Microlunatus soli: one gene and its partner. The main gene of each other region encodes a partner of the protein of the gene in region 2 in a complex. Links are inferred from orthologs where the notes say so. Each region holds a gene or a part of one and is shown on either strand. Other genes may lie near its edges. The genes, in order: rpsJ and nusB.

What was found.
Region 1: the proteins of nusB (region 2) and rpsJ are in contact, whole or in part, in a solved structure (PDB 3D3B), measured with the Escherichia coli proteins. The link is inferred for Microlunatus soli from one-to-one orthologs.

What each region holds. Positions count from the first base shown.
Region 1 is NZ_LT629772.1:4,033,022-4,048,631, forward strand. What follows is about bases 8,477-11,205. They hold rpsJ (30S ribosomal protein S10), read left to right. Parts: upstream 8,477-9,551; coding sequence 9,552-9,860; downstream 9,861-11,205. Other genes in these bases: BLU38_RS18450 (PQQ-binding-like beta-propeller repeat protein), read right to left, coding at 8,477-9,013; rplC (50S ribosomal protein L3), read left to right, coding at 9,874-10,545; rplD (50S ribosomal protein L4), read left to right, coding at 10,542-11,205. In the rest of the region: BLU38_RS18420 (ABC transporter permease), read left to right, coding at 1-93; BLU38_RS18425 (sensor histidine kinase), read left to right, coding at 156-1,523; BLU38_RS18430 (response regulator transcription factor), read left to right, coding at 1,523-2,218; BLU38_RS18435 (hypothetical protein), read left to right, coding at 2,383-4,023; BLU38_RS18440 (hypothetical protein), read right to left, coding at 4,047-5,336; BLU38_RS18445 (hypothetical protein), read right to left, coding at 5,385-7,127; more of BLU38_RS18450, read right to left, coding at 7,124-8,476; more of rplD, read left to right, coding at 11,206-11,252; rplW (50S ribosomal protein L23), read left to right, coding at 11,249-11,560; rplB (50S ribosomal protein L2), read left to right, coding at 11,579-12,415; rpsS (30S ribosomal protein S19), read left to right, coding at 12,434-12,715; rplV (50S ribosomal protein L22), read left to right, coding at 12,730-13,125; rpsC (30S ribosomal protein S3), read left to right, coding at 13,129-13,974; rplP (50S ribosomal protein L16), read left to right, coding at 13,978-14,397; rpmC (50S ribosomal protein L29), read left to right, coding at 14,399-14,653; rpsQ (30S ribosomal protein S17), read left to right, coding at 14,655-15,008; and 2 more genes. UniProt on the Escherichia coli protein: Involved in the binding of tRNA to the ribosomes. Part of the processive rRNA transcription and antitermination complex (rrnTAC). The complex forms an RNA-chaperone ring around the RNA exit tunnel of RNA polymerase (RNAP).
Region 2 is NZ_LT629772.1:6,532,670-6,548,455, forward strand. What follows is about bases 12,752-15,656. They hold nusB (transcription antitermination factor NusB), read right to left. Parts: upstream 14,481-15,656; coding sequence 14,022-14,480; downstream 12,752-14,021. Other genes in these bases: BLU38_RS29895 (MFS transporter), read left to right, coding at 12,752-13,911; efp (elongation factor P), read right to left, coding at 14,487-15,050; BLU38_RS29910 (ribosomal protein L7/L12), read right to left, coding at 15,242-15,634. Also shown: gmk (guanylate kinase), read right to left, coding at 1-140; mihF (integration host factor, actinobacterial type), read right to left, coding at 144-458; BLU38_RS29850 (maltokinase N-terminal cap-like domain-containing protein), read right to left, coding at 605-1,198; BLU38_RS29855 (ArsR/SmtB family transcription factor), read left to right, coding at 1,973-2,338; BLU38_RS29860 (cation diffusion facilitator family transporter), read left to right, coding at 2,338-3,372; pyrF (orotidine-5'-phosphate decarboxylase), read right to left, coding at 3,562-4,410; BLU38_RS29870 (quinone-dependent dihydroorotate dehydrogenase), read right to left, coding at 4,407-5,537; carB (carbamoyl-phosphate synthase large subunit), read right to left, coding at 5,546-8,872; carA (glutamine-hydrolyzing carbamoyl-phosphate synthase small subunit), read right to left, coding at 8,872-10,065; BLU38_RS29885 (MarR family winged helix-turn-helix transcriptional regulator), read left to right, coding at 10,217-10,717; BLU38_RS29890 (MarR family winged helix-turn-helix transcriptional regulator), read left to right, coding at 11,030-11,614; more of BLU38_RS29895, read left to right, coding at 11,611-12,751; BLU38_RS29915 (GNAT family N-acetyltransferase), read left to right, coding at 15,732-15,786. UniProt on the Escherichia coli protein: Part of the processive rRNA transcription and antitermination complex (rrnTAC). The complex forms an RNA-chaperone ring around the RNA exit tunnel of RNA polymerase (RNAP).

The DNA of each region.
Region 1 (15,610 bases), 2.5 Mb from region 2 along the record:
ATCGGGGTGCTGGTGCTGGGCTGCTGGACGATCGGTCTGACGATCGTCGGCGCGCTGGGCTATCGTCGAGCTGCGGCGACGAGCAAGCGGTGAGCAGCCTTGCGGGCGGTCGGCTGCAGCGGTTGACCGTCGGGTGGACCGGCTGAGGAGGGACGATGCGAAGCACACTGCACACACTGCTGCGGGTCGAACCCTTCGCCGAGGGCGAGGATCCCGATCGGGCGCCGACGGCCCGGTGCGGACCCGAAGCGGCCCGGCGGTGGACGCCGCGGCGTTTCCTGCAGAACCAGGGCACGATCTATCTGTTCGGTCTGGTCTTCATGATCTTCGCCGTCCAGGACATCCATGCCGGTCAGCCGACCGGCACGGAGCTGGCCTATCGCTGGATCGGACTGGTCGGCATGTCGCTGACCTATCTGATGACGGCGTGGGCCGCGGACCTGCGGCTGCTCTGGCGCTGGGCCTACATCGGTCTGTTCGTCGCCCTGATGCTGTCCACGATCGGCTACGCCGGTTGGGGTTTCACCAACTTCGGCGTCTACCCGTCGGTGATGATCGCGACCCTGATCCCGTGGCGGCACGCGCGCTGGGCGGTGCTGGCCTGGAACCTGGTGGTGCTGCTGACGGCGATACCGCAGTGGTCGCTGGCACCGGTGGTGCTGGCCGCGTTGGGCCTGCTGTTCGGCATCGCGGTCGGTGGCGGGTTCGAAGCCGGCCGAGTACGGCATCGGCTGCAGGCCGCCGAACAACGGGTCTCGACCCTTGCCGTCGCGGCCGAACGGGAACGGATCGCCCGCGACCTGCACGACATCCTCGGTCATTCGCTGACCGCGATCTCGATCAAGTCCGGACTGGCCGCTCGGCTCTCCGAGGCCGATCCCGGTGCGGCCCGGGAGCAGATGACCGAGGTCGAGCAGATCGCCCGGGTCGCCCTGGCCGACGTCCGGGCGACCACCACCGGGATGCGGGAGGTCCGGCTGGCCTCGGAGATCGCCAGCTCCCGTTCGGTGTTGATGGCGGCCGGGATCGAAGCCACGGTCCCGTCGGCGTTGCCGCCGATGGCCGACGCGGAGAGTCAACTGCTCGGCTTCGTGGTCCGCGAGGTGGTGACCAACGTCGTCCGGCATGCGGAGGCGACGCGGTGCACGATCGAGGTGCACGAGGAGGGCGTGACGATCACCGACGACGGTGTCGGGATGCCGCGGGTCCCTCGCCGGGGCACCGGGCTGACCGGTCTGCGCCGTCGGGTCGCCGATGCCGGCGGTGTGCTGGTCGTCCGCCCGGCGGAGGGCGGCGGCACGGTCGTCCGGGCTGTGCTGACTGCGCCGAGGTCCGCTCCGGGCCGCACCGAGCCTGCCCGCCCCGAGCCTGCCCGCACCGAGCCTGCCCGGCCCGAACGGTCCCGACTCCAACCCGCGCGCCCCGAACGCGTCGTACCCGAAACCGCCCGACCCGGGCCGAATGCGGATCCGGCGCTGCCGGCGTCGCGGCTCGACCTTCCCAGCTCAGCCAGGACACGGTGATGACCTCTCCTTCCGACGGCGCCGGCCTCGGTGCCGATGACGATGTGACCGCTGCGAACACCATCAGGATCCTGCTGGCCGATGATCAGGCGCTGATCCGGCAGGCGTTCGCGGCGTTGCTCGGACTGGAGCCCGACATCGAGGTCGTCGGGCAGGCTTCGGACGCCTCGGAGGTGGTCGCGCTGGCCGCCGAGCGGCATCCGGACGTGATCGTGATGGACGTGCAGATGCCCGATCCTCGCGGCGGTGGCGCCGGCGAGAGCCCGGACGGCATCACCGCGACCGCCAAGATCCTGGCCGCCGACCCCGGCATCCGGGTGATCATCGTGACGACCTTCGGCCGGCCGGGCTATCTGCGCCGGGCGATGGAAGCCGGTGCGGTCGGATTCATGGTCAAGGACGCGCCTGCCGACCAGCTGATCGAGGGCATCCGCCGGGTGCACCGTGGGCTGCGGGTGGTCGACCCGACCCTGGCCGCGGCCAGCCTCAGCGTCGGCCCGTCACCGCTCACCGAGCGCGAGACCGAGGTGTTGGCCGCGGCGGCCCACGGCGGCGCGACCAGTGCGATCGCCGGCTCGGTCTTCCTGAGCGAGGGCACCGTCCGCAATCACCTGTCCTCGGCGATGGGCAAGCTCGGCGCCGCAACCCGCGCCGAGGCCGTCCGGATCGCCACCGAGAACGGCTGGCTGCCGTAGGTCGACGCTCGGTAATGCTGAGAAACCTTGCCGCCGTCGGAACGTAATCCGACTGCTGCGGCGAGTCTCAGGCCTGCAGCCGGGCTCAGCAGCGACCATGGGCCCGACGGAAGTACGGGCGAGGGTGAAGGGTTGCGGGCTCGGTGAGTGGTAGGACTCGGTCGGTGGCGGCCCTGATGGTCGCCGGTGGGCTGTTGATCGCTGCCAGCGGGTGCAGCCCGAGCATCACGAGCGGTGGCAACGAGGTCGCCGACCCCGAACAGCCGCTACAGACGGCGCTGGCCAAGCTGAAGGACGACAACAACGCCGGCATCCAGAACAACAGCATCACCGTCTCCGACGACACCGACTGCTTCTATCTCAAGCCGAACGCCGACGCCGACGCGGTGTCGGGCTCGGTCGCGTGCGGCCCGGTCCGCAGGCTCGGTCAGCCGACCGCCAAGGTCTGGGACACCTACGCGTTGACGTTCGGGCCGGCGACCGACGGCAAGGTGACCGCCACCGTCGGTGCCGTGACGGCAACCTCGGTCGACCTCGACCCGTCGCTGCTGGTCTCACCCGACGGCACCAAGCCCGGTACGGCCGCCGATCTGCCCGCCCCACAGGCGCCGCAGACGTCGGTCGCCGATCGCGCGGTCGCGCTGCCGCTGGGCGCGATCCCCGATCTGACGTTCGCCGGGCCGACCCGGGACGCGGTCCTGAAGACTCCGACCGCGACCTTCACCGTCACCGGCGTCGCCGCTCCGAAGACGGTGCCGTCCGCACTGGTCGCCGGTACCGACGATCCGGCCGGCGTCGCCGCCTACTACCGGCCCGCCCAGGGGCAGCGGATCTACGCGGCGACGGTCAAGGTGTCGGACCCGGCCGAGCACGCTGCGGTCGCCCCGACGGCGGCACCGGGAGCGAAGCCGCAGTCGCTGTCGACGGAGCTGACGCTCGGCGTCGCCGACGGCAAGGAACTGCCGATCGCCGATGCGACCGATCCGAAGACCGACCCGGCCAAGGCCGCGGCGAAGCTGAACGTGGCCTGCCAACAGGAATCCGACCAGACCTATCCGTGCCGGCCGGACGGAACCGAGTTCATGATCATCATGACCGTGCCGGCGGACGGCGGGCTGACCCTCGGTGCGACCACTGCGGGTGAGCGGCAGGCGGTGGATCTGCAGAGCGGCCGACTCAGCTCGACGGTGTCCCAGGTCGAGTACGACCACGACAAGCTCACCACGTCGGTGGACGAGAAGTTGAAGGTGCCGTCCTATACCGCGCGGGTCACGGTCACCAAGCCGGTGTCACCGACAGCTGACAAGAGTCCGAAAGCTGACAAGGCTTCGGAGCAGGAGCCCGGCAAGGCCTCGGCGACACCGAGCGCCGAACCGAGCAGCAAGGCGTCGACCAAGAAGGTATCGGTCGCCCGCAAGGCGTCCTGGCGGATGACGGTCGGGTCGGCGTCGCTGACGGCCTTCGACCCGACCCGGGGCTGGGCACCCAGCGGCAAGGCCTGGCTGTCGGTACAGACCACCGGCTACACCAAGACCGACGAGGCCGACGCCTTCGCCGATCGGCGGGCCAGCAGCGTCGCGGTCACCGCGGCTGGTAGCACGTACCGTCCGGACGCCGTCACCGATGCCGACTTCGACGGTAGCGATCCGATCGGCACCGACGACGTGACCTGGGTCTTCGAGGTGCCGCAGGACCTGAGCTCGGCGGAGTTCACGTTCGCTCCGACCGGGGTGGTCACCGCCGGCGACACTCGTGCGTCGTTCACCGCTGACGAACCGGACTCGGTCAAGATCACGTTCGGGTAGCGTCCCGGCCTTGGCCGGCCCGGCTACTGGGAACCGGTTTGCTGAGGGCCGCGCTGTTCCGGATCGGGGTGTTGTGAGCCGGGCGGACCGTACTGCGGGAACTGCTGTGGTGGCTGGCCGTAGGGCTGCGGCGGCTGGTTGCCGTACGGCGGTTGCGGCTGGTTGCCGTAGGACTGTTGTGGTGGCTGGTTCCCGTACGGCTGCTGCGGTGCGGCCGGGTAGGGCTGGTACGGCCGGGTCGGCTGGCCGGGACGCAGACCGAGTCGCTCACGGCGCAGCAGGTCGATGGTGTAGACGGTCTGGAAGATCCCGACGAACGGCATCACGATCACCGAAACGACGATCAGCGGCAGGTACATCACCAGCACACTGCCGATCAGCGGCCCGGGGCTGAACGACGACGGGTCGTCGGCCATCGGTGAGATCGTCGCCGTCAACGCTCCGGATCCGATCATCACCGAAACGAACGAGACGGCGTAGATGACGCCGACCGGGATCAGGCTGGCGACCAGCGAATAGCCGAAGGTCCGCAGCCCGTAGCCCTTGGTCAGGCCCCAGGCCCGGCGCAACGCTTCGAGGCCACCGACCCGTTCGATGACGATCACCGGGATCAGCGGGTAGAGCCGGGTGCCGATGATCACATAACCGACGAGATAGAGCACCTCGAACGCCAGGGTGATACCGATCAGACCGACCACCGGACCGTAGATCCGCTCCGGGGTGTCGGCCGACCCGATGATCTGGGCGATCATGACGACGCTGAGCCCGGCATACAGCAGGATCGCGACGAAGGACACCGCCAGCAACAGCAGATAGCTGGGCAGGATCCGCAGCACGAATCCGCGGGTGCCGTTCCAGGCGTCGCCGAAGGTCGGCTGCGGACCGTGGCCGCCACGGTCGGAATGCTCGATCGTCACCTGGGTGAGGCGCGACTTCATCCCCTCGGCCTTGAGCGAGAAGAACCCGGTGGCGGCACTGGCCACCAGCGTGATCAGCAACGTCAGGGCGATCGGGCCGAAGACGTCGCCGAAGGACGGCACCCGGCCGAACCGGTAGGAGCTGAACGCACCGATCAGCACGGCCATCACGGCAAGGCCCAGCAGGCCGAAGATCACCAACGAAGCCAGGAACGGCATCAGGGTGATCAACAGATAGCTGCCGAACCGGGACTTGTAGGCCCGGAACGAGCCGCTCATCATGTCGCTCAGATCGATCGGTCGGGCCGGCAGGATCGGCTGCGAACCAGATCCCAGCTGCTCGTTGCGACCGTACGGGTCGGAAGGCGGCCCTGCGGGCGGGTTGTACGGGGACATGCCTGCATTGTGCCCTGTGGGTGGGTCGGGAGTGCCGCGTGGACCTGGTCACACACGGGAGTCGGCCGGCGGGACGCTCCGGATCCTGCCGGTGACGACGTTGTGCACGATGATCACGATCGCGATGCTGAACATCAGGTCGCCACCCAGTTGCTTGTCGCCGAGATTCTCCAAGGACTGCAGGTCGAAGTCGCTGATCCCACCTTGCAGCGCCACCAGGGCGATCGCCGCCGTGCCGAAGGTCGCATTGGCCAGGACCAACAGCACCCGCGCCGATCGGGGGAACGACCGCGAGTCACCGCTCGCGAATCCGTTGTCGGTGATCAGCCGCCAGATCGCGCCGATCAGCAGGCCGACCAGGGCACCGGACAAAGCCAGCAGTTCGGTGATCGGCTCGGTGATCGCCTGCCGGTATTCGTACAGTCCGGTGATCAGGATGACCGCGGCAGTGCCGACCAAGCGATCGACCGTCAACGTCCCGCGGGCCAGCCAGCAGATCGCCAAGATCACCGCGACCAGGTCCGCGGTGATCATGGTCCCGGCATAGGTCGCGGACAGCTCGAGGGCCTGGAATCCAGCCCGGATCAGTCGGAAGCAGGCCAACAACACCAGGATCGTCGCCAGCCGGCCGGTTCGCAGCCGGATCGTCCAGGCGATCAACAGCAACGCACCCGCGGCAACCACGCTGGCGACGTTGACGGTCAGTGGAGCCGGCAGCGCTGACAGGACGGCGACCGCCGACGAGAGCCGCAGCACCCGCAGCGGAATCAGCAGCAGATCCAACCACAACGCCGTGCCGGCCAGCAGGGTAGCGACCAGCACCGCCCACCGTCGCCAGTCCTGCAGCGCCTCCGGTCCGTTCTGCGGGTCGGGCCCGTTCAGCGGGCCCACCGCGTGGTACCTCCGGCGGCGGTCGACGAGGCCCAGGATCACCAGCCAGCCGACCAGCGGGACCGCTGTCGTCACCAGCCCGCCGGCCAATCCGTCGAGGGTGAATCCCGAACGGTCGGTCGTCGACGCCAGCTGCACCGCTTGGGCACTGCGAGCGAGCACCAGGACCGCGACCACCGCGATCGACCAGCGGGCCGGCCGCCCGGAATCGTCGGGGCGCCGGAGACCGTCGCTGATCGCCATCGCGATCGAAATGGTCAGCTCGGTGATCGCGGCCCCGGCCAGGACGGCGAACGGTGCCGCCAACAACCACAGGGTGCTGCCCAACAGATCCACGGTGCTGAGCACCAGACGGGGCGCGTAACCGCCGTAACTGAACCGCAGCTGCAGCAGCGCCGCACACAGCGTCACCGCGGTCAGCAGCTGGGCCATCACGAACTCGCCCCACGCAAAGGACGCTCGGCCCCGCACGATGGCGAAGATGATCATCAGCAGGCATCCGGTGGCCGCCGGGAGGGTGTCGATCCCGCCGTCGATCGTCGCGATCCGGATGATGATCAACATCGTGATCAGCAGGCCGGGAATCCGAATCGCGAGCCGGAGATGCAGCAGCGCGGCGTACAGCGTCCCGGTGGCGAAGAAGAGTGCGGCGATGATCAGCGGCGTGGCGATCACGGGAATGCTGAGTTGCGGCGGCAGGAACACCAGTTCGGATCGGCTGCGGAGCAGCGAACTGAAGCCGGCGGTCAGCACCAGGACCGCGGAGAGGGAGAAGGCAACGATCACGATGCCCCGCAGGCCCGGTGCCCAGCCGTTGTCCCGCAGTCGGCCCTCCTGGACCGGCTCGATCAGGACGACGCGGAGCAGGTGACGTAAGCCGTGGATCAGTCCGGTGATCATGATCGATCCCGAGCGGGGGGCGCGATCCGGACCCCGGCCACGGCGTAGTCGTCGGTCCGCCCGACGGCGAACAGTGCGCCGTCGGCGGACAACAGGCGATGGTCGCCGGTCACGATGCCTGGTGCCGGCCATTGGCCCACCAGCGACCCGGCGCCGGTCAGAGCGCTGATCCGATCGCGACCGACGGTGACGATCGTGCTGCCGACGGCGATCGTCGTGATCGGGGATCCGGACCGTCGCCAGCTGCGGCGTCCGGTCGCGGTGATCGATTCCAGCGCCGCCGCACTGGTCAGCAGCAGATGATCATCGACGGTGATCATCTCTCGTAGATCGTCGTCGCGGAATCGTACCCAGCGATACCGGCCGTCCGCCGCGGCATAGGCCGTGACGGTGCCATAGCTCATCACAACGACGTTGTCACCGGCCGCCGCGACGGCGATCGGATCGGTTGCCTCCTGCTGCCAGCGACGGCTGCCGTCCGACGGGTCGAGGACGACGAGTTCGGTCCGGGTGCCGATGGCGATCGCCTCGTGGGTCGCGACCGGTGGAATGGTGATCGGGCCGGCGATCCGCCGGGACCACCGGGTGCCACCGGTCCGAGCGTCGAGCATGATCAGATCGCCACGCAGGGTCGTCACCAGGATCCGATCATCTGCTGCCCGGACCGGTGCGACCGCCGTCAGGTCATCCAGCGGCACGGTCCAGCGCACCCGGCCGTACGGATCGTAGGCGCGCAGCACTCGCCGGTCCGTCGACACCAGGGTCAGCAGCCCGAGCGAGGTCACCGAGGTGATCGAGCCGCCGGGGTGCGCCCAGTTGTGCAGCCAGACCTTCCCCGGTTGCAGCCCGTAGCCGGTGACGACGTCGGTCGTGTTGCCGGCCACCGCGTGCAGGGCACCCGATCGGTCGGCCGAGACCCGCTGGGTGAGGGGTGTGTCGACGTCCAGGTCGGCCGGCACCGGACCGAAGGTGTCGTCGCCGTGGTCGAACTGCAGCGCGGCGCCCGTCCAGTCCCGGGCCGGCGGGTCGAGGTCCTGTTCGCCGGCGGGCCGGACCGCGGCCGGATCGACGGCTTCGGCCGGTCCGTTGTCGGGCGTCAACCGATAGGACGTGGCCTCGTCGCCTGCTGCGGTGCCCTTGTCCTGGGCTTCGTCGGAGTCGCCGGGCAGCGGGAAGGATCCCTCGGACTCGACCACGCCGGCGCCGGGGCACCAGGTCTCGTCCTCGCGCCAGTCGAGCGGTCCCGACGATGCGGTCACGGTGGTCCGGGAGCGGACCAGGAGGCAGCCGGCCTCGGCCCGGTCGGCCGCGGCCGGTCGCATCGCGCGGGACTCGCGTCGGTACTGCAGGCCGGTGCCGGCGCCGATCCCGATCAGCCCGTGATCGGCCCAGCCGTCACCGATCGCGACGGACCGGGGCAACTCGACCGGAGCCGGGTCGAAGACGACGCCCAGCCGGCCCCAGTCCTGGGCGTGCAGCCGGATCCCGTCGTCGGTGACGCTGCGCAGCCGCAGCCGTGGCGTCGGATCGCTCAAGGAACTCGGCGTGATCACCTCGCGCCACCAGTCGGTGTCCGGGATCGGCAGGTCGGGGACGGGTGCGGCATGGGTGATCAGGCTGCTGGGGAAGGCGCCGTACACCCTGATGCCGTGCAGTCGAGCATGCTCGACGCTGGCTCGGGCGCTGTGCTCGCCCTGCTGCCACCGGACCGCGGCCACCTGCCCGTCGGCGGGCGCGAATCGGTTGGCCCGGGGTGACGGTCCGACGAGCGTTGCGGTGGCCGCGACGCCGGAGCCGACCAGGATCGCCAGCGTCAACACTGCCGCCAGCGCCGTCGGCGGGATCCGCCGCGACCGCGGACGGGAATCGTTCGCTGGTTGGGTCATCCGCTGGTGCCTGTTCTTGACTCGGCTACTGGGGTCGGCTGCTCGGTCAGCGTCGACCATGCTGTCAGGTTCGCGGTCCAGCAGGTCGGGATCGCCGTCGGATTCGACGCCTCGGCACCCACTCCCGTACGGTGCAGGGGAGTGCGGAGCGAGGGTCGCCGATCCGGATTTGGAATGTCGGCCGACCTCTGCCAAGATTGACGGGTTGCTCCGACGGGGTCGCCGGGGTGAGGTGTGCCCATCAGGCGTTCGGCGATGTGCCGGACCGGGTGGGTCGTCCACCGGACCGTGAGACCCCTAGAGCCTGATCCAGACCGGATCGGGTGCTCCTCACAACGTTAGATCGGCCCTAGGGCCGACGTGCGCTTGGGGAGCGCGACACGCCCGACCTCGGGGGTCGGCCGGCAGGGCCGATCAGGAGTCGAGCAGGGGCGTGACGGACGAGCATGACGCAAGGCCAACGACGTGGCTCTGCGACAACGAGACAAGTTGAAAACAGCAGAGTGCGTAACAGCTGAAGCAGGAAGAAGGACGGACTGTGGCGGGACAGAAGATCCGCATCAGGCTCAAGGCCTATGACCACGAGGTCATCGACGGGTCGGCGCGCAAGATCGTCGACACGGTGACTCGTACCGGTGCAAAGGTCGCGGGCCCGGTGCCGCTGCCGACGGAGAAGAACGTGTTCTGCGTGATCCGTTCTCCGCACAAGTACAAGGACAGCCGCGAGCACTTCGAGATGCGTACGCACAAGCGGCTGATCGACATCATCGACCCCACCCCGAAGACGGTTGACTCGCTGATGCGGCTCGACCTGCCGGCCGGTGTCGACATCGAGATCAAGCTCTGAGGGACGCACGAGTATGGCTGCCAATACGAATTCCGCAAGGAAAGTGAAGGGCCTGCTGGGCACCAAGCTCGGCATGACCCAACTCTGGGACGAGAACAACCGCGTGGTTCCGGTGACCGTTGTCGCCGCCGGCCCCTGTGTCGTGACCCAGGTCCGCACCTCCGACTCCGACGGCTACTCCGCCGTCCAGCTCGGCTTCGGCGCGATCAAGGCCAAGCAGGTCACCAAGCCGAACGCCGGGCACTTCGAGAAGGCCGGCGTCACCCCGCGCAAGCATCTGGTCGAGATCCGCACCACCGACGCCGACCAGTACCAACTGGGCCAGGAGCTCGGTGCCGACACCTTCGAAGCTGCTGAGGTCCTCGACGTCACCGGCGTCACCAAGGGCAAGGGCACCGCGGGCGTCATGAAGCGGCACGGCTTCGGCGGTCTGCGCGCCTCCCACGGTGTGCACCGCAAGCACCGTTCGCCGGGTTCGATCGGCGGCTGCGCGACCCCGGGTCGGGTCTTCAAGGGCCTGCGGATGGCCGGCCGGATGGGTAACGAGCGGCAGACCGTTCAGAACCTGACCGTGCACTCGGTCGACACCGAGCGCGGCCTGATCCTGATCAAGGGCGCGATCCCGGGTGCCAAGGGCGGCCTGGTCGTGCTGCGCTCGGCTGCCAAGAAGGGAGAGGTCGCATGAGCGAGACCCGTACCGTCGACGTTCTGGACGGCAAGGGCGGCAAGTACGGCACCACCGCCGAACTGCCCGCCGAGCTGTTCGACGTCGTCACCAACGTTCCGCTGATCCACCAGGTCGTGACCGCCCAGCTGGCGGCCGCCCGGCAGGGGACGCACGCAACCAAGACTCGCGCCGAGGTCCGGGGCGGCGGCGTCAAGCCGTACCGCCAGAAGGGCACCGGACGCGCCCGGCAGGGCTCGATCCGCGCACCCCAGTTCACCGGTGGTGGCGTGGTGCACGGCCCGACCCCGCAGGGCTACGCCAAGCGGACTCCGAAGAAGATGGTCGCCGCCGCACTGCGCGGTGCGCTGTCCGACCGGGCCCGCGACGGGCGGGTGCACGTGGTCAGCTCGCTGGTCCCCGGCTCCAAGCCGTCGACCAAGGCAGCGCTCGCCGCGCTGGCCGGGATCACCCAGGCCAAGCGCGTGCTCGTGGTGCTGTCCCGCGATGAGGACGCCGCCTGGCTGAGCCTGCGCAACGTCCCGTCGGTGCACGCCATCGTCGCCGACCAACTGAACGCCTACGACGTACTGGTCAATGACGACGTGGTCTTCACCTCGGCCGCGCTGGACGCCTTCGTGGCCGGTCCGGCCAAGGGCAAGTCGGTGAAGGCCGTCGCTACTGAGTCCGAGACTGTCGAGTCCGGGGTTGAGGGGACACAAGCATGAGCGCCGCAGCAAAGATCCGCGACCACCGCGACATCCTGTTGGCGCCGGTCGTCAGCGAGAAGAGCTACAGCCTGCTGGACGAGAACAAATACACCTTCGTGGTGGCCGACAGCGCCAACAAGACCGAGATCAAGATCGCGGTCAAGGAGATCTTCGGCGTCACCGTCACCGGTGTGAACACCTACGTTCGCAAGGGCAAGAAGCAGCGCACCCGCAACGGGTACGGCAAGCGTCCCGACACCAAGCGGGCCATTGTCACCGTTGCCGAGGGGCAGAGCATCGACATCTTCGGCGGACCGGTCGGCTGAGGGAACAGGGACTGAATCATGGCTATTCGTAAGTACAAGCCGACCACTCCGGGTCGACGCGGCGGCTCCGTCGCCGACTTCGCCGAGATCACTCGGTCGACCCCGGAGAAGTCGCTGCTGGTGCCGAGCCCGAAGACCGGCGGTCGCAATAACAACGGCCGGATCACCTCCCGGCACATCGGTGGCGGGCACAAGCAGGCCTACCGGCTGATCGACTTCAAGCGGTACGACAAGGACGGGGTGCCGGCCAAGGTCGCGCACATCGAGTACGACCCGAACCGGACCGCCCGGATCGCGTTGCTGCACTACGCCGACGGCGAGAAGCGCTACGTGCTGGCTCCCAACGGCCTGGGCCAGGGGTCCGCCGTCGAGGCCGGCGAGGGTGCCGACATCAAGACCGGCAACAACCTGCCGCTGCGCAACATCCCGGTCGGTACGACGGTGCACGCCGTCGAGCTGCGCCCGGGTGGCGGAGCCAAGCTCGGTCGTTCCGCCGGTGCGTCCATCCAGCTGGTGGCCCGCGAGGGCAAGTACGCCACGCTGCGGATGCCGTCCGGTGAGATGCGGATGGTCGACGTCCGCTGCCGCGCCACCATCGGCGAGGTCGGCAACGCCGAGCAGTCCAACATCAACTGGGGTAAGGCCGGCCGGAACCGGTGGAAGGGCAAGCGCCCCAAGGTCCGCGGTGTCGTGATGAACCCGGTCGACCACCCGCACGGTGGTGGCGAGGGTCGCACCTCCGGTGGCCGCCACCCGGTGTCCCCGTGGGGCAAGCCGGAAGGCCGTACCCGTGACAAGAACAAGGCGAGTTCTCGTCTGATCGTCCGCCGTCGCAAGACCGGCAAGAAGCGCTGAGCAGGAGTCTGAGCAGATATGCCACGCAGCCTGAAGAAGGGCCCGTTCGTCGATGATCATCTGGCCAAGAAGGTCGATGTTCAGAACGAGAAGGGCACCAAGAACGTGATCAAGACCTGGTCGCGTCGTTCGATGATCACGCCGGACATGATCGGCCACACCATCGCCGTACACGACGGTCGCAAGCACGTTCCGGTCTTCGTCTCCGAGTCGATGATCGGCCACAAGCTCGGTGAGTTCGCCCCGACCCGGACCTTCCGCGGTCACGACAAGGACGACCGCAAGTCGCGCCGCCGCTGAGAAGAGGACACCAGATGAGTAACGCAGAAAAGACCCGGCCGAGCCGCCGGGACGCGCTGCTGGGTGACCGGCAGGGGTCGTACGCGATCGCACGCGGAGTGCGGATGTCGGCCAGCAAGGTCCGGCGCGTCGTCGACGTCGTCCGCGGGATGGACGTCACCGCAGCCCTGGACACGCTGAAGTTCGCGCCGCAGGCTGCGGCCGAGCCGGTCAGCAAGGTGATCGCCAGCGCCGCCGCCAACGCGGAGCAGACCGAGAACCTGCGCGCCGAGCAGCTGTACGTCTCGCAGGCCTTCGTGGACGAGGGCATGACGATGCGCCGGATCCGTCCGCGGGCCAAGGGATCGGCCAGCCGGATCCTCAAGCGCAGCAGCCACATCACCGTCGTCGTCGAAGCGAAGGAGGCCTGAGCCATGGGTCAGAAGATCAACCCGTACGGCTTCCGGCTCGGCATCAGCACCGATCACAAGAGCCGCTGGTACGCCGACAAGCAGTACGCCGACTATGTCGGTGAGGATGTCAAGATCCGCCAGTCCCTGCACAAGGGCCTGGAGCGGGCCGGCATCTCCAGCATCGAGATCGAGCGGACCCGGGACCGGGTCCGGGTCGACATCTACACCGCCCGTCCGGGCATCGTCATCGGCCGTAACGGTGCCGAGGCCGAGCGCGTCCGCGGCGAGCTGGAGAAGCTGACCGGCAAGCAGGTCCAGCTGAACATCCTCGAGGTCAAGGGCACCGAGACCGACGCCCAGCTGGTCGCTCAGGGTGTCGCCGAGCAGCTCGCCAGCCGGGTGCAGTTCCGGCGTGCGATGCGCAAGGCGCAGCAGAGCGCGATGCGGGGCGGCGCCAAGGGCATCCGGATCCAGTGCTCCGGTCGTCTGGGCGGCGCGGAGATGTCCCGCTCGGAGTTCTACCGCGAGGGTCGGGTCCCGCTGCACACGCTGCGCGCCGACGTCGACTACGGCTTCTTCGAGGCGCGGACGTCCTTCGGCCGGATCGGCGTGAAGGTCTGGATCTACAAGGGTGACGTGTCCGGCACCCGGGCCGAGCGGGCCGCGCAGAAGGCTGCGCGCAACGCCGCCCAGGGCAACCGTCGTCCGGGTCGCGGTGGCCGTCCGGGCCGTGGCGATCGTCCCGATCGGGGCGGCCGTCGCCGGCAGGAAGGTGCCAACACCGGCGCGAACGCCGGCGGCAACACCGGTGGCGCCGAGTCCGCTGCTGCGCAGCAGGCTCCGGCAACGAGTGGGCAGGAGGCGTAAGGAATGTTGGTTCCGCGCAAGGTCAAGTTCCGTAAGCAGCACCACCCCAAGCGCACCGGCATGGCCAAGGGTGGCACCGAGCTGGCGTTCGGTGACTACGGCATCCAGGCCATCGAGGCCGCCTACGTCACCAACCGGCAGATCGAGGCCGCTCGTATCGCGATGACCCGTCACATGAAGCGTGGCGGCAAGGTCTGGATCAACATCTACCCGGACCGTCCGTTGACCAAGAAGCCGGCCGAGACCCGGATGGGTTCCGGTAAGGGTTCCCCGGAGTGGTGGATCGCCAACGTCAAGCCCGGACGCGTGATGTTCGAGCTGTCCGGCGTCGGAGACGATGTCGCCCGCGAGGCGCTGCGGCTGGCGGTGCACAAGCTGCCGATGAAGTGCCGCATTGTCATGCGTGAGGCAGGAGAAAACTGAGATGGCGAACACCGTGAAGGCCGCCGAACTGCGGTCGCTGAGCCGCGACGAGCTCAACGCGAAGGTCGTCGAACTGAAGGAAGAGCTGTTCACGTTGCGGTTCCAGGCTGCCACCGGGCAGCTGGAGTCCCACGGTCGGCTCCGCGAGGTCCGCAAGGACATCGCCCGGGTCTACACCGTGCTGACCGAGCGCAACCTCGGCATTGTCGAGGATCCCGACGCCGAGACGGCTGTGACCGAGACGGCAGGTGCCTGAGATGAGTGAGCAAACCGTGAGTGAGAACGCAGTGAGCCAGGATCTGCTGGCCGACACCAAGGACGCCGAGGCGGTCGTCGCCGAGGTCGCCCAGACCTCCAGCGATCGCGGCCGGCGCAAGGTCCGCGAGGGCCTGGTGGTCAGCGACAAGATGGACAAGACCGTCGTGGTCGCCGTCGAGGATCGGGTCAAGCACCGGCTGTACGGCAAGGTCCTGACCCAGACGACCAAGCTCAAGGTGCACGACGAGGCCAATGCCGCCGGCATCGGCGACCGTGTCGTGGTGATGGAGACCCGTCCGGTCAGCGCCACCAAGCGCTGGCGGCTGGTCCAGATCGTCGAGAAGGCGAAGTAAGGAAGATCGAGAAAAATGATCCAGCAGGAGTCGCGACTGAAGGTCGCCGACAACACCGGTGCCAAGGAGATCCTGTGCATCCGTGTTCTCGGTGGATCCGGTCGACGCTACGCCGGAATCGGCGATCAGATCGTGGCCACGGTGAAGGACGCCATCCCGGGCGGCAACGTGAAGAAGGGTGAGGTCGTCAAGGCCGTCATCGTTCGGACCGTCAAGGAGCGCCGCCGTGCCGACGGTTCGTACATCAAGTTCGACGAGAATGCCGCGGTCATCCTGCGTAACGACGGAGAGCCGCGCGGAACCCGAATCTTCGGCCCGGTCGGCCGTGAGCTGCGCGAGAAGAAGTTCATGCGCATCATCTCGCTCGCCCCGGAGGTGATCTGAACGATGGCTAGCAACAAGATCAACGCCGCCGTTTCACGGCAGCACGGCAAGATCGACATCCGCAAGGGTGATCGGGTCAAGGTCCTGTCCGGCAAGGACAAGGGGACCGTCGGCGAGGTGCTCGCGGTCCAGCCGGACCGCGAACGCGTCACCGTCTCCGGTGTCAACATCGTCAAGCGGCATCTGAAGGACAGCTCGGCCACGCCGCAGGGCAGCCA
Region 2 (15,786 bases):
GCCCGGGTGGTGGCCGACACCGACACCCAGACCTGCGGGTGGTCGGTCCGGAGCCGATTGACCACCGTCCCCTTGCCGACCGCGGTCGGTCCGCTCAGCACGGTCAGTCGACGGTGGGCGGTCGGCTGGCTGGCTGGCACGCCTCAGCCGCCGAACTCGGCGATCAGACCGTCGACCTGGTGCCGTCCGAGACCGCGGAGTCGGCGGTTCGGGGCGATCTTCAGCCGCTCCATCACCTTGGTCGCCCGGACCTCGCCGACCCGGGGCTGGGACTTCAGCACGTCGATCACCTTGGTGTGGGCGACGATCTCGTCGGAATCGGCCAACTCCAGGACGGCCGCGATCGAGAGTTCGCCGGACCGCAGCGACTGCTTCACCTCCGCGCGGCGCCGTCTCGCTTGGGTCGCGGCATCGCGGGCCTGCTGCCGCTGCTCTTCGCTCAGCCGTGGGATCGGCACAACAACTCCATCGACAACGCCTACGTCTCCTTCAGCTCACCGGCGGCCCGACACGCGTCAGCCGACGGGCGCCGACGCTGGTCCCCGGTCACTGACTGCTGTGCTGGAAAACCTACCCTGACCGGTGGCCACCCGTGCGGCGGACCCTACGGTCGGGCCGCGACGACGGCTTCACCGTCGGCCCAGCGGGCGATCAGTCGTTCCGAACCACCGATCTGCGCCGACGCGACGCGCGCGATCAGCACCGGTCGACCGTCCGGATCGGCGACCTCGACAACCCCGTCGGATCGGTCGGCCTCGGCTGCGGACCCATTGCCGGTCACCCGGCTGATCCGTACGGTCGGCTCCCGCCGGTCGACGATCCGGTCGCCCTCCCAGATCTCCATCACGGCCTGCTCCTGGTCGCCGGCCAGGGCGCGGCTGAAGCAACCGGCAGCCACCGGATCGCCGGCGGCGTCGTACACCCACCGTCGTCCCAGCACCGAATGCTCGACGGTCGCGATCAGCTGATCATCGGCGCCGTCCAGCGGACCGGGCCGGTAGGTCAACACCGCCTGCAGGACCCGATCACCGCGGCGCAGCACCATCGCCTCGACGCCGACCTCGCCCTCGGGATCGTCGAACCGGTAGCTGCCCAGCATCTCCGACGGCCCGGCACCAGCCCAGGACTGACGATCCAACCAGGCGTCAACCACCTCGGGCTTGGACGGCGTGATGGTCGCGTTGTAGATGATCGCCATGACCGCAGCTTAAGACGCGCGGTCGACGTCCTTCGACCCCGCTCAGTGATCCGCGGCGATCGTGGAACTCGGTCGGGGCCTCCCCGAGTCGGCACCTCGGGACGGTTGCCGCAACCGCTCACCTCATCGAGGCGGACCCGACGATCTGAGGATTCCCGGATCGACCTCAACACCCAAGATCACCAACGCTGGGTCGTAACGGCGCTGGATCGCGGACCGGTCGATTGTCGGGGGCCCGGTCGCCGGCAGCGGCCCAGTCCAGCAGGTCACCACCTCGGCCACACACAGCGCGAAAAGTGGCCGAGTGTCCGAAGTTCCCAGCCTCCGCGCCAGCGCGGAACCTCGGACAGCCGAGCGCTCGGACGTCGGTCGGCGTGTCAGGTGAGATCGGTTTGCACGGGACGGTCGACGGCCGGCCCCGCACCCGGGAGAGGTCCGGCGTCGCGAACCCGTGACGATCTGGAGTGCGAGAGCGATCGGCTCCGGTCCGGCTCTACTTGGTCGGCACAGGTCCTCCGCACCGACGAGGGACCGCTCCCATCCCAACTCTCGCCCTTGAGCTGCCCACTGGTGGACGACTGTCAACTTGCCGTTCGTTGCCCGCCGCCGGCAAGCGGTCCGTGGCCGGGCTGCCTGTCCGGGCAGGCTCGTCCGGCCCACCCAGCAGTCGAGTGAGCGGCGGGCCGCCATGTCGCCGACGTCGCTTCCCGGACACCTCGCGGGCGATCGCGACCAGGCTTGCGATGGCAGTGGTGATCTGCTCATAATCTGCGCATGAATGCAGATAGCGAGGCATGTGGTCGGCTGCCTGACAGCCAGTACGTCGAGCTGGCGGTCGAGGTATTCGGCATGCTGGCCGACGCCACCCGCGTTCGGATCATCCTCGCGCTGCGCGAGCACGGCGAGTTGTCGGTCAACCTGCTGGCCGATCTGGTGGATAAGGCTCCGCCGGCGGTCTCGCAGCATCTGGCCAAGCTCCGGCTGGCACGGATCGTCACGACACGCCAGGACGGAACCCGCGTGTTCTATCAGCTGGCCGATGAGCACGCCGGCCAGCTCGTGACGGCCGCGATCTTCCAGGCCGAGCACTCCCTCGGCGGCACACCGCGCCACCATCACCCCCAAGACGAGGCCGAGTAGTGAGCAACCGACCCACCCATCAGCACGACCCTGCCGATCAGCACGGGCATGACCACGACCACGGGCATGAGCATCCGACGGGGATCAAGGGCTTCTTCTACGGTCTGTTCGTGCCGCACAGCCACGATGCCGCCGATTCCGTTGACGACGCCCTGGAGGCCAGCCAGGCCGGTGTCTGGGCGGTGAAGATCAGCCTGGTCGGCCTCGGCATCACCGCCGCCCTGCAGATCGTCGTCGTGCTGATCAGTGGGTCGGTGGCCCTTCTTGCCGACACCATCCACAACTTCTCCGATGCGCTGACCGCGGTCCCGCTGTGGGTTGCGTTCGTGTTCGGTCGCCGCAAGCCGACCCGCCGCTACACCTACGGCTACGGCAGGATCGAAGATCTCGCCGGGCTGTTCATCGTCGCCATGATCACCCTGTCGGCGATCTTGGCCGGCTACGAATCGATCCGCCGGATCGCCCACCCGCAATCCCTGGAGAACCTGGGCTGGGTGCTGGCCGCCGGGTTGATCGGCTTCGCCGGCAACGAGCTCGTCGCGGTCTACCGGATCCGCATCGGCCGCCGGATCGGATCCGCCGCCCTCGTCGCCGACGGTGTCCATGCCCGTACCGACGGCTTCACCTCATTGGCAGTCGTCCTCGGCGTCATCGGCGTCTGGCTCGGCTTCCCGCTGGCAGACCCGATCATCGGTCTCCTGATCAGCATCGCGATCTTCGTGCTGTTGATCGGCACCGCCCGCGATATTGGCCGCCGCCTACTCGACGGCGTCGATCCGAACCTGGTGACGAAGGCAGAAACCACCCTGGCGCAACTCCCGGGCGCGATCGCGGTCCCCGACGTGCGGATGCGGTGGAACGGCCACCGACTGACTGTCGAAGCAACAGTCGCGACCCAACCAGAGATGTCGATCGATCAGTTCCACGTGCTCGAACACCAAGCCGACCACGCCATTCGCAAAGCTCTCCCCAGCATCGGGACGGTTCGACTCACCCCGACGAGTCACACCGGCGCACCGGAGCCAGCCCACTAGCGGATTCCTGCCCGGTGTCCGATGCCCCGCCCGGCTCCGACGCTCGCGAGAGGGCGACCGACGGACGCGTTCACGCGGTTCGCATCCTCCTGCTTCCGGTGGGCACCGAAAGAGTACGAGGCTGCGAACGGCCGCGGACGGCGAACGACGAACCGATCCCGTAGGCAACGCAACCACGCGAGGTGGACCTCAGCCCCGAAGCGATTCCTGGGTCGCGTCGACGGCGGCGCGGATGGCGTCGGGATCCGGACCGGCGGCCAGGATGCCGCGACTGCTGGACGGCAGGACGTGCGGATAGGCGGAGCCGAAGACGTCGCGAATGCCATCGGAGGTGCCGCCCTGGGCGCCGAAGCCGGGTGCCAGGATGCTGCCACCGAGGTTGTCGAGGTCGAGTCCGTGGTCGGCGGGCACGGTCGCGCCGAACACGACACCGACGTTGCCCCACTGTCCGGCGGCGACCGCATCGGCATTGCAGCGGCCGGCGAAGTCGATCATGGACTGGCTGATCGTCACGCCGTCCGCGGTACGGGCCCGCTGCACCGAGGCACCTTCGGGATTGCTGGTCGCCGCCAGGATGTAGACCCCGCGGCCGGTCTGTTCTGCCAGGGTGATCGATCCGTCCAATGAACCGGCCCCCAGGTACGGGCTGAGGGTGACGGCATCGGCAGCCAGCGAGGACCCGTCGGCCAGGTAGGCCTGGGCATAGGCGTCCATGGTGGAGCCGATGTCGCCGCGTTTGATGTCCAGCAGGGTCAACAGTCCGGCGTCCCTGGCATCGGCCAGCAGCAACTCCAGCACCGCGACGCCGGCCGATCCGTAGGCTTCGAAGAAGGCCGACTGCGGTTTGACGATCGCGACCCGGCCGGCGACGGCCTCGATCATGCCGCGGGCGCAGCGCTCCAGACCGGAGGCGTCGTGCGGCAGGTCCCAGGTGTCCAACACTCCGGGGTGCGGGTCGATCCCGACACAGAGTTGGCCGTACTTGTCGACCGCGGTACGCAGCCGCTCGCCGTAACCGGCGCTGTCCTGCTGGGTCATCGGGAGACCTCCTGGTTGAACCGGACCTGATGGTTGATCCGGTCGATGAGCCCGGGTCCACGATAGATGAAACCGGTGAGGATCTGGAGCAGCTGCGCGCCGGCGTCGAGCAGTGCCTGGGCATCGTCGACGGAGTCGATCCCACCGACACCGATGATCGGCAGTTCGGTCCGTTCGGCAAGGTAACCGACGACCTGCCGGGCCCGGCGGGCCAATGGCGCGCCGGACAGCCCGCCGACCTCGGGAGCAAGATCAAGGTCGTGATGATCAAGTCCCTCGCGGGACAGCGTCGTATTGGTCGCGATCAGGCCCTGGATACCCACGTCATCGGCGACCTCGAGCACTTCGTCCAGGGCCGGTTCGGTGAGATCCGGGGCGATCTTGACCAGGATCGGCACGGGGCGGCCGGCGATCGCGGCTTCGTCGGACAGCGTGCTGAGCAGTTCGGTCAATGCGCCACGGTCCTGCAACGACCGCAGCCCGGGCGTGTTCGGGCTGGAGACGTTGACCGCGATGTAGTCGGCGTACGGCGCCAGCACCCGGAACGAGGTCAGATAGTCGGCGACCGCCTTGTGCAGCGGCGTGATCTTGGTCTTGCCGATCGAGATGCCGAGCGGAATGCCTACGGCGCGGTTGCCGCGGCGGACACCGAACCGGGCCAGGGTGTCGGCCAGGGCCTCGGCGCCGCCGTTGTTGAAGCCCATCCGGTTGATCACCGCGGCACTGGCCGGAAGCCGGAACAACCGCGGCTTCGGGTTGCCGGGCTGGGCCTGGGCGGTGACGGTGCCGAGTTCGGCGAAACCGAAGCCCAACGGTCCCCAACTGCGGGCAGCGATGCCGAACTTGTCCATTCCGGCGGCCAGTCCGACGACGCCGTCGAAGTCGATCCCGGCGACCGTCAGCGGTCGGCGGTGGCGGGCCAGCAGAGCCGACATCGCGGCCAGAGCCGGTGGCAGCTTGCCCACCGTCGCCAGCATCCGCAGCGTCGTCTCGTGTGCCCGCTCGGCGTCGCCGTCGCCGATCCGGAACACCGCCGGGCGGATCACCCGCTGGTAGGCCAGATCGGTGACCGTGGCCGTCGGCAGCGGACGGGCCTGGCGTGCGCGGCGTTCGAGCCCGTCGGTCATGGCCCGGCTCACAGCGCCGCGGTGACGGACTTTTCCCAGTCCTGCAAGGATTTCACGCCGACCGCCGCCGATCGGATCGCCTCGATCCCCTGCACTGCCGCGGTGAGGCCCTGCACCGTCGTCATGCACGGCACGTTGCGGGCGACGGCCGCGGTCCGGATCTCGTAGCCGTCGAAACGAGGCCGGCCGTCGGTGCTCTGTCCCTGCGGGGTATTGAAGATCAGATCGACCTCACCGTCGGTGATCGCTTGGACGATCGTCTTCTCCCCATGGGGCCCCGGGCCCTGGCTGTGCTTGCGGGTCCGGGTGACCGGGATGCCGTTGCGTTCCAGCACCGAGGCGGTGCCGGCGGTGGCCAGGATCTCGAAGCCCAGTTCGCTGAGCAGCTTGATCGGCAGGATCACGTGCCGCTTGTCCCGGTTGGCCGCCGAGACGAAGATCCGGCCCTCGGCCGGCAACGGCCCGGACGCGCCCTCCTGGCTCTTGGCGAAGGCGGTCCCGAAGGACAGGTCGAGGCCCATCACCTCACCGGTGGACTTCATCTCCGGGCCGAGGATGGTGTCCACACTGGATCCGTCCAGGGTGCGGAACCGGTTGAACGGCATCACCGCCTCCTTGACCGCGACCGGGGTGCCGAGCGGTTCGTCGGCCCCGTCGCCCTCGGTCTTCAGCAGACCCTCCGAACGAAGGTCGGCGATGGTGTCGCCGAGCATGATCCGGGCGGCCGCCTTGGCCAGCGGGGTCCAGGTCGCCTTGGACACGAACGGCACGGTCCGCGACGCCCGTGGGTTGGCTTCCAGCACGTAGAGCACGTCGCCGGCCAGGGCGTACTGGATGTTCAGCAGACCGCGGACACCGACACCGGCGGCGATCGCCTCGGTGGACACCCTGATCCGGTCGATCACCTCGGCACCCAGAGTGATCGGCGGCAGTGCACAGGCCGAGTCGCCGGAATGCACCCCGGCCTCCTCGATGTGTTCCATCACGCCGCCGAGGTAGAGATCGGTGCCGTCGAAGAGGGCATCGACGTCGATCTCGACCGCGTCGTCCAGGAACCGGTCGACCAGCACCGGATGTTCCGGTGACACCTCGGTCGCCCGCCGGATGTAGGCCGACAGCGAGCCCTCGTCGTAGACGATCTCCATCCCGCGACCGCCCAGCACGTAGCTCGGCCGGACCAGCACCGGGTAGCCGATCTCGTCGGCGATCGCCTTGGCCTCGTCGAAGGACCGCGCCATCCCGTGTTTGGGCGACGGCAGACCGGCGTTGTCCAGCACCTCGCCGAACGCGCCGCGTTCCTCGGCCAGGTTGATCGCCTCCGGGCTGGTGCCGACGATCGGAACCCCGGCATCCTTCAGCCCCTGTGCCAGCCGCAGCGGTGTCTGACCACCGAGTTGCACGATCACACCGGCCACCGGGCCGGCCTGCTGCTCGGCGTGCACGACCTCCAGCACGTCTTCCAGGGTGAGTGGCTCGAAGTACAGCCGATCGGAGGTGTCGTAGTCGGTGGACACCGTTTCCGGGTTGCAGTTGATCATGATCGTCTCGTAGCCCGCGTCGCTCAGCTCGAAGGCTGCGTGCACGCACGAGTAGTCGAACTCGATGCCCTGCCCGATCCGGTTCGGCCCGCTACCCAGGATGATCACCGCGGGCTTGGTCCGCGGTTCCACCTCGGTCTCGGCATCGTAGGAGCTGTAGTGGTACGGCGTCTTCGCGGCGAACTCCGCGGCGCAGGTGTCGACGGTCTTGTAGACCGGCCGGACGCCGAGCGCCCAGCGCACCCCGCGGACGACCTGTTCGTCCAGATGGCGCAGCTGTCCCAGCTGGGCGTCGGACAGACCGTGCCGCTTGCCGTACAAGATCATTTCCGGGGTCAGCTCGGGCGCCGTCCTGATCTCTTCGGCGACCTCGTTGATCAAGCAGAGTTGATCGACGAACCACGGGTCGATGCCGGTCGCCCGATGGACCTGCTCGACCGTGGCACCGGACCGGATCGCCTTGTAGACAAGACCGATCCGGCCGTCGTGCGGTCGCGCTGCTTGGTCCAGCAGTTCCTCGGTGGTCTCGGTGAGCTCGCCGGCGACGTCGAACGGAGCCTTGCTGTCCTCCAGGCTGCGCATCGCCTTGCCCAGCGCCTCGGTGAAGTTGCGACCGATCGCCATCGCTTCGCCGACACTCTTCATGTGCGTGGTCAGCGTGCTGTCTGCTGCCGGGAACTTCTCGAACGCGAACCGCGGCACCTTCACCACGACGTAGTCCAGCGTCGGCTCGAAACTGGCCGGAGTCTGGCGAGTGATGTCGTTGGGCACCTCGTCCAGGGTGTAGCCGACAGCCAACTTGGCGGCGATCTTGGCGATCGGGAAGCCGGTCGCCTTGGAGGCCAGCGCACTGGACCGGGACACCCGCGGGTTCATCTCGATCACGATCATCCGCCCGTCGGCCGGGTTGATCGCGAACTGGATGTTGCAGCCGCCGGTCTCCACGCCGACCGAGCGGATGATGCCGATCGCGACGTCGCGCATCCGCTGATACTCGCGGTCGGTCAGGGTCATCGCCGGGGCGACGGTGATCGAGTCGCCGGTGTGCACACCCATCGGGTCGAAGTTCTCGATGGAGCAGACGATCACGACGTTGTCGGCCCGGTCACGCATCACCTCCAGCTCGTACTCCTTCCAGCCGAGGATCGATTCCTCGATCAGTACCTCGGTGGTCGGGCTGGCCTCCAGGCCGGCACCGGCGATCCGGCGCAGGTCGGCCTCGTGGTGGGCGAAGCCGGAACCGACGCCGCCCATGGTGAAACTGGGCCGGACAACCAGTGGGTAACCAAGATCATCGGCGGCGGCCAGCACATCGTCGAGGGTGTGACAGATCCGGCTCCGGGCCACCTCGGCCTGGGCCTCGCCGTCGAGCCCGGCGGGCAGGTCCTTCACGATCGTCTTGAACGATTCCCGGTCCTCGCCGCGCTGGATCGCGTCCACCGAGGCACCGATCAGCTCGACCCCGTACTTGGCCAGGACTCCCTGGTCCCACAGGGCGACGGCAGTGTTCAGCGCGGTCTGACCGCCCAGGGTCGCCAGCAGCGCGTCGGGCCGTTCCTTCTCGATCACCTTGGTGACGAACTCGGGGGTGATCGGCTCGACGTAGGTGGCGTCGGCCAACTCCGGGTCGGTCATGATCGTCGCCGGGTTGGAGTTGACCAGGATCACCCGGTAGCCCTCGGCCTTCAGCACCCGGCAGGCCTGGGTGCCGGAGTAGTCGAACTCGCAGGCCTGACCGATCACGATCGGGCCGGAGCCGACCACCAGGATCGACTGCAGGTCATCGCGGCGCGGCATCAGGCGTCCTTCCGATCGGTCATCAGCTCGACGAACCGGTCGAACAGGTAGGACGCGTCATGCGGTCCGGCCGCAGCCTCCGGGTGGTACTGCACCGAGAACGCCTTCAACCTTCCTTGATCATCTGTGAGCTCCAGCCCCTCGACCACGTTGTCGTTCAGGCAGACGTGGCTGACCCGCACCGTGCCGTACCGGGTCTGGGTGTCCTGGCCGATCGGTGCGTCGACGGCGAAGCCGTGATTGTGTGCGGTGACCTCGACCTTGCGGGTGCCGAGGTCCATCACCGGCTGATTGATGCCGTGGTGGCCGTAGGTCAGCTTGTAGGTGCCGAGCCCCAGGGCCCGACCGAACAGCTGGTTGCCGAAGCAGATCCCGAAGTACGGCAGCCCGGACTCCAGCGCCTGCTGCAGCAGCGCGATCTGCTCCTCGGCCGCCGATGGATCGCCGGGGCCGTTGGAGAAGAAGATGCCGTCGGCACCGATGGCCTGCAGATCGGCCGCCGTGGCGGTCGACGGGAGCACGTGGGTCTCGATGCCTCGTTCGGCCATCCGGTGCGGGGTCATCGACTTGATGCCCAGGTCGACCGCCGCCACCGTGAACCGCTTCGTGCCGATCGCCGGGATCACCTGCGGCTCGGCGATGGTGACATCGTCGGCCAGGTGGGCGCCACTCATCTGCGGCTGCTGCTTGACCTTCTCCAGCAGTCTGGCCGGATCGAGTTCGGTGCTGGAGATGCCGACCCGCATCGCGCCCCGCTCCCGCAGGTGCCGGGTCAGCGCCCGGGTGTCGATCCCGGCGATGCCGACGATGCCCTGATCCTCGAGCGCTGCGGACAGGCTGCGGCGGGACCGCCAGTTGCTGGGGATCCGGGCGGCGTCGCGGATGACGTAGCCGGCGACCCAGATCCGGCCCGACTCGTCGTCCTCGTCGTTCCAACCGGTGTTGCCGATGTGTGGCGCGGTGGCGACGACGACCTGACGGTGATAGCTGGGATCGGTGAGCGTCTCCTGGTATCCGGTCATGCCGGTCTGGAAGACCGCTTCGCCGAAGGTCTCTCCGGTGGCGCCGAAGCCGACACCGGTGAAGCTGCGACCGTCCTCCAGGACGAGGATGGCTTGGCGGGACGTTTCGGCCGAATCAGAGGAGGGATCCCGGAAACGGGCAGAGTGTGGCGAGGGCGCAGAGTGCGACATCTACCGTCCTTTCCTGCCTCACAGGACAGGTCTTAAAGGTTGGCATGTACGGCCCGAGCGTATCAGTGTTCCTGCCCTCCCCCGCACCAGCATGCCCGCGGAGCGAGCGCGTTCTCCGGTGACCGGCGGGTCACTGTCTAAGCTGAGCGCCGTGGGGACCGAGGACCCGGCGCCGGCTGCTGCCCGAGCCGCTGCGACGACGGAGTTGGAACGCGAACTCAGCCTGCTGTTCCGCAGCGCCCGACATGTCTCGGCGCGGATGGCGGCCCGGATCCATCCCGAGCTCGATGCCCCCGGCTACGGGCTCCTGGTGGCGATCCTCGAGGCCCAGCCCAGCCAGCACGGCTCCGAGGAGGCCGGCGGCGTACGGGCGGTCGAACTGGCCGGCCGGACCCGGCTGCACAAGTCGACCCTGAGCCGCAGCCTGGGCGATCTCGAACGCCTCGGCCTGGTCGCCCGGGTCCGTGATCCGCTGGACGCCCGAGCACGGCTGGTGACGCTGACCGAACGCGGCCGGACCGCAGTAGAGGATTCCAGGGAAGCGCGTCGCCAAGAGATGCTCCGCCGGCTTGATTCCTGGGACGCCGAGGATCTGTCCCAACTGGCAGCCCTGCTCGGCCGACTCAGCGCTTCCCTCTCCGCCGACGACTGAGTCACCCGCCGCTCCGGGCCCCGAACGCGAACCGACAACCCCGCCGGCGGCCCGGCGCCAGATGGCAGCAGGTGTTGCGATATCGCCCCAGCCGATCCGAATTGCCGGGGGCGATATCGCAACACGAGCGACCATTTGGCCGGCTGACGCGGGATGCCGAGATCTCTCCGACGCCGACGTCCTGCGGTCTTCTCGGATGCAGGGGTGGGACTGAGCCCAAGCTGAGACCGTGATCTACGCCACCCGATTTAGTTTCGCTAAGCAACGACATGAGGAATATAGTTGCTTTCAGCAACCAAAGGAGCACGGATCATGGGACTCGATCGCGACCAGGCAGCGACCCTGCTGGAGTCGCTGGTGTCGCTGTCACGTACGACCCGCATCATCGCGCATCGCGATGCGGAGAAGAGCGTTTCGGGTACGCCGATCGCCCTGCTGCACTTCGTCCGCGACGCCGATCCCCGACTCGGCGACCTGGCGGAGAAGCTGCAGGTCAAGCCGTCGGTCGCATCCCGCGCGGTGGCCGCTCTGGAGTCCGACGGGCTCGTGGTCCGAGTCCCCGACCCCGATGACGCACGGGCCTGCCGGGTGCATCTGACCGACACCGGCCGAGCACACCTGCAGCGACGCCAGGACCGCGCCCTCGACCTGGTCAGCCAGGCGTTCGCCGACTGGTCGACCGAGGACGCGGCACAGTCGGTCCGGTTGCTCCAACGCCTGGAGGAATCGGTGGTCACCTGGGTCAACCAGATGCGACTCGCGGACGACAAGGGAATCGATCCGCTCGCCGCCCCGGACATCCGCCCGACAACGCCGCCCGCCGACGGCGTACCTCCCGACGATTCTGAGATCCCCGCCTCCACCTCACGCACTGCATTGGAGAAGACAACAGCATGAGCACCGCTGTCGCGGAACGCAGTCCTTCCCCCGATCCCACGCCCTCAAACGGGCACCAGGCGGGCGAAGAACTGTCGCACAAGGAGATCCTGGAGGTGATGACCGGCCTACTGGCCGCGTTGTTCACCGCTCTGATCTCGTCCACCATCGTGTCGACAGCGCTGCCGACGATCATGAGCGACCTGCACGGCACGCAGCGTCAATACACCTGGGTGATCACCGCATCGCTGTTGGCGATGACCATCTCCACCCCGATCATGGGCAAGCTGTCGGACCTGTTCAACAAGAAGTTGTTGATCCAGTTCTCCATCGTGCTGTTCGTCGCCGGCTCGGTCTTCGCCGGGTTCTCCACCGAGATCTGGCAGATGATGGTCGGTCGCGCGGCCCAGGGCATCGCCATGGGCGGGCTGACCGCTCTCACCCAGTCGATCATGGGCACGATCATCGCGCCGCGGCAACGGGGTCGCTACAGCGGCTACATGGGTGCGGTGATGGCCGTCGCCACTGTCTCCGGCCCGCTGCTCGGTGGCGTGATCACCGACAATCTCGACTGGCGCTGGTGCTTCTTCGTCTGTGTCCCGCTGGCCGTGATCGCGTTGATCCTGCTGCAGGTCACCCTGCACCTGCCGGCGTTGACCAAGCGCAAGGTCAAGATCGACTACTTCGGCGCACTGTTCCTGGCGATCGCCGCTGCCGCGCCGATGCTCTGGGTCACCTTCGCCGGCAAGGACTACGACTGGATCTCCTGGCAGTCCGGTGTCTTCCTGCTCGCCTTCCTTGCCGCGGCAGGGATCGCGGTGGCGATCGAGCTCAACCACTCCGAGCCGATCGTGCCGATCAAGGTGCTGCGCAACAGCACCACCGCGTTGATGATCATCGCCGGGATGGCGGTCGGTGTCGCGATGTTCGGCAGCGGCACCTTCCTGACCCAGTACTTCCAGCTGGCCGGTGGACACTCCCCGACCAAGGCCGGCCTGATGACGATCCCGATGATCTTGGCCCAGCTGCTCAGCTCGGTGATCGGTGGACAGCTGGTCAGCCGGACCGGACGGTGGAAGCCGATCATGGTGATCGGCACCGTCCTGGTGATGGGCGGCATGGGCACCCTCGGCCTGACCCTGGACAGTGACACGCCCTACTGGCAGGTCGCCATCTGGATGGCCGTCGCCGGTATCGGCATCGGCGCGCTGGTACAGAACATCGTGCTCGCCGTTCAGAACACCGTCGACGTCAAGGACATCGGTGCCTCCTCGGCGACGATCTCGTTCTTCCGCTCCCTCGGCGGCGCGGTCGGTGTCTCGGTGCTGGGTGCGGTGCTGGCCGACAATGTCGAGACCAAGACACTGGACGGGATCCGCTCCCTGCCGGCGGCGCTGCAGGGCGTGGCGGCCAAGCTGCTCGGTGGCAGCGGCGGCGGCGATCTCGACCTGTCCGCCCTGCCCGATCCGATCGAGAACGTGGTCCGGCACGCCTACGGCGACACCTTCGGGACACTGTTCCTGATCGCCGGCATCATCGCGATCGCGGCGTTCATCGCGGTGCTGCTGGTCCGCGAGGTCCCGCTGCGGACCACCGTGTCGATGCAGTCGCCCGCTGACTCCGGTGATGCGGCCGCTGTCGATCCGCAGGCCGCGACCGCCCCGGCGGCGGTCGCCGCCGCCGAACAGGCCGTCGATCTGGTCAGCAGGCCGACCCCGGCCACGACCAACGGGTCGGCATCCGGTGAGCCGGTTGTCAACGCCGCGAGCCTGACAACCAACGGCCGGTCGCCGGACCAGACCAACGGGGCCCAGTCCGCGGACGCCTTCGACGATGCGCTGCTGGACGATCCGGCTGGCCGCCGTTCGGTGGCCGCACTGGACGTCCTCACCGCGGCCCAGGAACGGGTCCGGCAGTACGACGCCGGCTTCCGCGACAGCCTCAATCAGGTCGCGGTCCGGTTGGACACGGTGTCGCATGAGGTGGATGCCGCGATGGGTGGCTTCCACCGTGAGCTGCAGGCGATCCGGGAGGACCTGATGCAGGCCAAGCCGGGGTCGGCCGAGCCGCAACCCGACGGTGCCGGTGGCAGTGAACTTCGACAGTACGAGTACAACCTGCTGTTGGACAGCCAGCAGACCGCCGAACGGGTGACGGCGAGTGCCCGCGGAGATGCCGATCGGATCATCTCCGATGCCGAGAAGCAGCGGGCCGATCTGGAGCGGCGGATCGAGCAGCTCCGGGAGGTCGAACGCGAGCTGTCGGCTCGGGTCAGCGGCCAACTGGCGGCCACCGACGAACGCAGCACCGACGGCTGATCCCACGGCGGCCGGCTGACCGAGTCAGCCGAGTCCGGGAGGAGCGAAGAGCTCAGCCGCACCGGCTATCCGGTGCGGCTGAGCTCTTCGCGTTCCAGGTCGGTGCTTGGTCAGTCCGTGGGTCGCAGCTTGTCGGTGAGGATGGCGCCGAGCAGCCCGTTGACATAGCTCGGCGATTCGTCGGTGGACAACTCCCCGACCAGTTCGACGGCCTCCGAGACCGCGACGGCGTCGGGCACGTCGGCGACGTGATCGATCTCGTACACCGCGATCCGGATGGCGGCCCGGTCCACCCGCGGCATCCGGGGCAGCGACCACCCGGCGGCCAGATGGGCGGTGATCCGGCCGTCCAGCTCGGGGCGGTGTTCCTCGACCCCGCGGACCAGCTGGGCCGTGTAGTCACGGACCGGTGGATCGGCGTCGGCGGTCCGCTCGGCCAGGGTTTCGATCGCCGTCCGGCCCCGCAGCTCCGCCTCGAACAGGATGTCCAACGCACGCTTACGCGCCTTGGTCCGAGTGGACCGGGTGCGACCCGACGTGTCCGGGCCGCGCGAGGGTTGCGCCGACACGTTGCGTCAGCTGCCGATCCGGCCGAGGTACTCGCCGGTCCGGGTGTCGACCTTGACCTTCTCGCCGGTGGTCAGGAACAGCGGCACCTGGATCTGCAGCCCGGTCTGGACGGTGGCCGGCTTGGTGCCGCCGGAGCTCCGGTCGCCCTGCAGCCCCGGCTCGGTGTAGGTGACCTCGAGCTCGACCGAGGCCGGCAGATCGATGTAGAGCGGATTTTCCTCGTGCAGGGCGACGGTGACCAACTGCTCCTCGAGCAGGTAGTTCTTCGCATCGCCGACGACGTTCTCCTCCAGGCTCAACTGGTCATAGGTCTGGGTGTCCATGAACACCCAGCTGGAGCCGTCGAAGTAGAGGTACTGCATCTCCCGCCGGTCGACCTGGGCGTCGGCGACCTTGGTGTCGGAGTTGAAGGTCTTGTCCACGACCTTGCCGGACAGCACGGCCTTCAGCTTGGTCCGGACCACGGTGTTGCCCTTGCCGGGCTTGTGATGCTGGAACCAGATCACGGTCCAGAGCTGGCCGTCGAGGTCGAGCACGGTGCCGTTCTTCAGATCGTTGGTCGAGATCACCCGCGTTACCCTTCGTGTCTTCGCTCCACGGAGCCCCCGGGCAGCTGCCTCGGGTCGTCGGCCGGTGGAAGCCGTGTGTTCTGCACTTGTCGAATGTGCGAGCCCGGTCGGTCGGGCGGCCCCAGTTTAACCGGAAGACCGCTTCCAACCCGAAGCCGACGGCTGCCGGCGGCTGCCGCGCCCGGATCGGGCTACCGGGTGAGCCCCTCGACGGCGGCCTTCGCCTCGGCAAGACCGACGCCCGTCAGCTCCCGGTACACCTTGATCGCGCGGATCTTCTTACCCTCCCGGACCAACCGGAGCACCTCGTCCAGACGCGGATCGGGGCCGAACCGAGGCTGTCGCCGGTTCGCGTATTGGGGGTAACCGACGAAGGAGATGTCGTCCGGATTCTGCGCGCTCGGGTTCTGCACCGCCGGGGGTGTTCCCGGAGCGGGTTGCTGCTGCGCCAGGGCGGAGTCCAGCCTGGATTCCAACTGCCGCAGCCGCTCCTGCTGAACGCGGACCGCCCGACGCTGCCGGCCGGCGACCGCGATCGCCACCAGCACTGCACCTGCCGTCACTGCGACGAGCACCCAATCCATGGGCCCGACCTTACCGCCGAACGCACCCGGTCGGCCCTCACCGCGATGGAGCATGGCGGGCGATCACGGACGGGGCTGAGCCGGTAGCGTTCGGCAGGTGATCCGCACCGAGTTCCTGGCCAAACAGCCGACCCTGAAGACCGCGCGCACCC